2 regions of the Klebsiella sp. GFKo11 genome follow, and region 2 is predicted to be linked to the other one. Evidence: riboswitches for the same ligand, from Rfam matches in the RefSeq annotation. Region 2 holds a riboswitch; the other holds the start of a gene.
The links. A riboswitch is a leader RNA that binds a small molecule or an ion and turns the genes downstream of it on or off. The one in region 2 is predicted to bind cobalamin.

Region 1 (3,114 bases), 1.4 Mb from region 2:
GCACGGTTAATCTGCTGCGGCTCAAGTTGCGAGGTGTCGCGCCCGACAATCCACGACAGCTTGACGCGGCTTTCCGCCAGATCGCCCGCGCGTAGCGGACGCTCAACGTCCCTTGCCGACTGCGCCAGACAGCGCCCGGCCAGTACGGTGAAGATCATCCACACCTCAACCACCCAGCCAAGCCACGGATGAATCATCTGCGTCAGCGTCAGCACGCCCCAGGAGATACCCCACGTGAGGCCGACCACGATGACCCACATCACCCCGCCGCCGATGCGTAAAGCAAAGTCGCTGTGGCAGTAGCGGCGCACGCTGCGCTGAACGGCGGCGATCAGGTTGCCTATCCAGCGCACCGGATGCGGCCAGCTCTGCGGGTCGCCAATGATAAAATCGAGGATCCAGGCCACGCCCCAGGCCAGCAGCGTCATTGGGCGCTCCTTGCGGCAGCCAGCCAGTGGTTGAGCATCGCCGGACGCTGGGCAAAATGCAGATGCAGGTAGCTGGCAAAAGTGTTGCCTACCTGCCAGCCCCCCGACCACTGCTGAAGCGTCAGGCCGTCGCGCACTTTACGGCAGGCCAGCACCGCCGGGTTTTCCGGGATGAAATCTGAGTAGTGAAACTCGTGCCCGCGTAGGGTTTCGCCGGGTGCTGCCAGCAGCGTTTGCCGCATCGCCCTCGCTTCGCAGTAGCCAAAGCGGGTGAGCCGTTTGCCCATCTTGCTGTGGCCGGGAATAAGATTGGCCATCGGGTAAACTTCACCGCCGGCGTCTTCAAGGGTGCTGCCGAGATACATCAGCCCGCCGCATTCGGCGTAGATAGCCACCCCGCGCCGATGCGCATCCCGCAACTGCGCCAGCATGGCGGTATTGGCCGCCAGCGCGGTGGCATGAATTTCCGGATAACCACCGCCAAGCCAGATCATCTGGCACGGCGGGAGTTCGCTATCATGCAGCGGGCTGAAGCGCACAACATTCACTCCGCAACGTTCAAGCAGGGTGAGGTTATCCGGGTAGTAAAAGTTGAAGGCTTCGTCGTCTGCCAGCGCCAGAGTCAAACCTGCTCCGGCATCAGGCGACGGTAGCGCAGGCCACTCCCCGGTGGGTAAAGCAGTAAGCTGACTGAGGGTAAGAAGTTGTTCAATATCCAGAGTTTGCGCCAGCGTGTGGGCAAAATCACGCCACGGCTGCTGGTTGACCAGCGATTCGCGGGCGGTCACCAGCCCCAGATGGCGTTCGGGCAAGGCCACGCCTTCCACTCGCGGCACGTAGCCGAGAACCGGCAGCGCGCAGTAGCGTTCAATCGCGCTTTTCAGTAGCTGATAGTGGGATTCGCTGTTAACGCGATTGACGATAACGCCAGCGATATTCAGACTGGGATCGAAGTGCTGAAATCCCATCACCGTAGCGGCAATGGAGGTAGATACCGCTTTGCCATCGACCAGTAAAATCACCGGGCAGCCGAGCTGTTTGGCCATCGCGGCGGTGCTGCAATAATTCGGGTCGGTGCCGTAGCCGTCATAAAGACCCATGACGCCTTCAATAACCGCGATGTCTGCCTGCTGCATCTGTTCACAAAACAGCGCATTGAGAACCGGTTCCGGGAGCATGAAGCTGTCGAGGTTACGGGAAGCAACGCCGCTGACGGCGGTATGCCAGCCGGTATCGAGATAATCCGGGCCGACTTTACAGGGCTGAACCCGCATGCCGCGCTGTTTCAGCAGGCTGAGCAGACCGAGCGTAACGGTGGTTTTGCCACAACCGCTGCCGGTCCCTGCGAGAATAAATGCATGCTGCCTGGCTGCCATACCCTGATCCTGTTCAGGGTGGTAGGGCTGTAGAGGTGCGCGTAAACCCAGTCTTTCGACTGTACGCATCTGAGCAACCCACTTCCCACCGAAGTTGTTGGTAGTCACCGACAGGCAGGTCTTCTGGCTTAGCGTCGTCCTCTCCCATCCTTCCCAATCTCGCGATCAGTGGTCAAATATGGGTTCGTCAGCATCACAGCAGCGGGGGCTGCGGGGGATTTACACCCCCTTCCCTGGCACCTGTCGGTTTTCTCGAGCGGGATGAGTCCTCACTCGAATAATTTCTGGAACATCTTACGGAGGCTGGATGGCTTCCGTCGTCTCTAATATCTAATTGCAAAATCTTTTCATTACGCCTGCGGCGACCTGAAAGCAATTTCTGATAACACTCTATCCCATCAAATAAATAAAAACTGGTGCAGCTTAGCGCTCTCTCATTATTAATTTGTTGCGCTATGACAATTTATTGCTCTGGATGAGAGTTTTTCATTTTATAATGAGGCAGATACGGGGGCATATCAAAAATCGGCAATAACAAAATATTGTCATTTAAAATGGTTCAGTTTGTGATCTGGCATTAATTTGTTGGCGATAAGCCTGCGGAGTCACCTGATAGGCCTGGCGAAAAACTTTGCAAAAATAGCTGGTTTGAGAAAATCCTAAATTCCGCGCAATGCTGGCAATACTCCAGTCGCTGTGACACAGCAGCTCTTTGGCGCTCACCATACGCTGATGGTTAACCCACGCGTTAAAGCCAATTCCCTGATATTTTTTGAACAGCTTACTGAAGTAGTACGGGCTGAGATAAACATGGGCGGCAACGTCTTCCAGGCGAAGCTCATCAGACAAATGGGCATCGATATAGCGCAACGCCTTCTTCATTTTACTGTCATGGGGGCTAACGGCCCGGCTGGCGCGCGCGGGTTCAGGCTGCTGCGGATTGTCTTTAATCACGACAAAATTGAGCTGTTTTTTAAGACAATTTTCTACTATTAGCTTGAGTAAATCGGCGGAAGCAATGACGCGCGAGTAGTCCATCTCCGGTACGTCGCGGAACGCTTTGACCAGCTCAGGATCGGTCTGCCAGCGGTCATCGACGTTCAAAATGTCGACCAGTTCAACATCATTACTTAAGCGCACCTGCCCGCATAGCACAAAGCCCACCAGGTGCCCGGCAATAACTAAAGGGATGGAAAAATCGGTTAACCCGGCGTGGCAGCGGTAGATACAGAGCTGATCGGTTTTTGAAGCTTCCAGGCCACCGCAGCGGTCGCTCATCCGACAGCGGGTGCTGTGCTGGGGGTGTTGAC
Region 2 (3,114 bases):
AGAACCTGGTTGGTTTCATCGTCACGAGGATCAGTATATTGCAGCGTCAGGTGATGCTCTACCGGGCCAGTCGTGATGTTCCCTGTCCACTCCAGACCTTTAATGGTGGCCGACTTCACGTTGATATACTGGTTGACGTTGTTCGTGCTTTTATAATCAATCAGGTTTTGAATTTCATAGTGGTATGCTGAGATTTTCCAATCTAGTGGCCCCGTAATCCCATCAATTCCCGCTTCCCACTGTTTAGACTCTTCCGGTTTTAGATCCGGGTTTGCTGCAATACCTGAATAATATTGCGATGCATAACGCGTCGCGCCGAATTGCTGCCCTAAAGATGGCGCCAGGAAGCTAGTACCATAAGAAAGCGTTGCGCGATAACCATCAACAAATTCCCAGCCCGCCGCAGTTTGCCACGTGCCGTGCCAGCCGAACTGCTCATCGTGATCTTCACGACCCGAGGCTTCCAGCGTGACGGTATTGATCTGTTGCTGCCCGGTCAAATAAAGCCCTGTGGTGTCGCGTTTGTAGATATCAGATTTCGTCGTACTGCTGGAAGTCAACTTTTCCTGTTTCCAGTCAACACCACCGCTTACTGAACCATGTCCTACTTCAAAGTTGTTACCCCACTGAATATAACGCTGTTCCATGTCATCCAGCGTAGCATCACCCGCATAGCGGCCAAGGTTGCTACTGTAGTTATAATTTTTAAGGTGCTGATAGTTCGCAATTAGCTGAGAGGAATAGATGCCCGAGTTATAACGCAGTCCAGTGTCCCAGGATTGGTTATAGTTCTGACTCTCGTCGTTACCAGCAGGAGAACCATACATCGTATCCTGATCGTAATCGTTGTTAGCCGTGTATCCATAACCACGGAAGAAACCCGAGAAACTCTCGTCAAACTTGTGCTGTACGGCACCCCAGAACAGTTTGTTGCGATAACCATCACGGTCGCTGTCGCCGCTGTAAGGGGAATCTGGTTTGACGTTGAAGCCCTTGGCCGTCTGATAGGCGCCTGCCGCCGTCACCATCGTGTCGCCAAAACGTTTATTTACCGCTCCATCATAAGTCTGGTAGCCATTCGACCCCATCCCGGCATTGATCTGCGCGTGTTCATCGTCACTCATGGTAATGATGTTGACCACACCACCAATCGCCCCCGAACCGTAAACAGCAGAACGCGGCCCGCGGATATACTCAACACGCTGCACCAGGGATACCGGAATCTGGCTAATGTCAATGGCGTTACCAATACCTGCCCGCGCCATTGGCACACCATCAATCAGCACCAGCACATGACGTGCTTCCGTACCGCGAACGTAGAGAGAAGAACTGCTCCCCATCCCGCCGGTCTGCGAAATATCCACCCCCGGCAGGCGACGCATCACATCATTAAGATCTTTTGACTGCCAGCGCTGAATATCTTCCCGCGTAACAACATCCGTTGGCGCAAGGACCGTATTGACCGGCTGTTGAAAACGGTTTGCTGTCACCACTAACGTATCTGAATTGCTGTCTTGCGCCCAAGCGGAAAATGCCGTGACGGAGAGGGCCGTCATCAGCGAAGCCTTTTTAATCATTTTAAAAGCATCCGTAATATACAAAGGATGCCGCCGGCTACTATCAGTAGTACGCGATGATAGAAACCAAATGCGACGTGTTCCGGCAGGTCTTCGGGCTTGGGGTGTGTTATGGATGAAGACTTCCCGCTAAACCACCGCAGTGTCTGCATAATGCGCTCATCCCACTGTTCCTTACCGCTGCGCGTCAGCTCCAGATTTACACTGGATTCCCTATTAACACATAGGACCGGTAACATGATGCTATAATTAGAAACATATAGATGTCCAGACTTCTATCGTTATATTTCTGAATATCATCAGAGCTGGACATCCCCGACACTTTCCCTACAATCCCCGCGTACTTATTTTATTCAGGATGCATCATGACCCCCGAACACCTTCCTACCGAACAATATGAAGCGCAGCTGGCAGAAAAAGTCGTCCGTTTGCAGAAAATGATGGCCCCTTTTGCCGCCCCGGTTCCGGAAGTGTTTCGTTCACCGGTCAGCCACTATCGTATGCGCGCAGAATTCCGCATCTGGCACGATGGCGATGACCTGTACCACATCATGTTTGATCAGCAGACCAAATCCCGTATTCGCGTCGATACCTTCCCGGCGGCCAGCGAACTGATTAATCAGCTGATGACCGCAGTAATTGAGGGCGTGCGCGACAATCTGGTGCTACGCCATAAGCTGTTCCAGGTCGATTATCTGACCACGATGAGCAATCAGGCCATCGTGTCGCTGCTGTACCATAAAAAGCTCGACGACGAGTGGCGTCAGCAAGCAGAAATCTTCCGCGATGCGCTACGCGCGCAAAATCTGAACGTGCATCTGATTGGCCGCGCGACTAAGACCAAAATTGAGCTGGATCAGGACTATATAGATGAGCGTCTGCCGGTCGGCGGGCGTGAAATGGTCTATCGCCAGGTTGAGAATAGCTTCACCCAACCAAACGCGGCGATGAACATTCAGATGCTGGAATGGGCGGTCGAATCAACTAAAGGCGCAACCGGTGATTTGCTTGAGCTGTACTGCGGTAACGGCAACTTTTCCCTGGCGCTGGCGCGGAATTTCGAACGCGTGCTGGCAACGGAGATTGCCAAACCGTCCGTGGCGGCGGCGCAATACAACATTGCGGCTAACCATATTGATAACGTGCAGATTATCCGTATGGCGGCAGAAGAGTTCACCCAGGCGATGAACGGCGTGCGGGAGTTTAACCGTCTGCAAGGTATTGATCTGAAAAGCTATCAGTGTGAGACGATTTTTGTCGATCCACCGCGCAGCGGGCTGGATAGTGAAACGGAGAAAATGGTGCAGACCTATCCGCGGATCCTGTATATCTCCTGCAATCCAGAAACCTTATGCAAGAACCTGGAAACGCTCAACGAGACGCACGAAGTCACGCGCCTGGCGCTGTTCGATCAGTTCCCATATACCCATCATATGGAATGCGGCGTACTGTTAACGAAGAAGTAGATGTCAGTAACCCGGCAACATCATGGTTGCCGGGAAAATTCAGCAGAATTACTCCGCAACCGCGCTCTTAC

Region 1: linked by a shared signal. The riboswitch ahead of AC07P6_RS05735 (cobyrinate a,c-diamide synthase) and the one ahead of btuB (TonB-dependent vitamin B12 receptor BtuB) in region 2 are both predicted to bind cobalamin.

What each region holds. Positions count from the first base shown of each region.
Region 1 covers NZ_CM151369.1:1,194,701-1,197,814, reverse strand. The annotation lists gene cbiB (adenosylcobinamide-phosphate synthase CbiB) at 1-428, opposite strand, end outside; gene AC07P6_RS05735 (cobyrinate a,c-diamide synthase) at 425-1,804, opposite strand; cobalamin riboswitch at 1,901-2,063, opposite strand; gene pocR (transcriptional regulator PocR) at 2,354-3,114, opposite strand, start outside.
Region 2 covers NZ_CM151369.1:6,176,890-6,180,003, forward strand. The annotation lists gene btuB (TonB-dependent vitamin B12 receptor BtuB) at 1-1,577, opposite strand, end outside; cobalamin riboswitch at 1,645-1,826, opposite strand; gene trmA (tRNA (uridine(54)-C5)-methyltransferase TrmA) at 1,943-3,043, shown strand; gene AC07P6_RS29610 (YijD family membrane protein) at 3,092-3,114, opposite strand, start outside.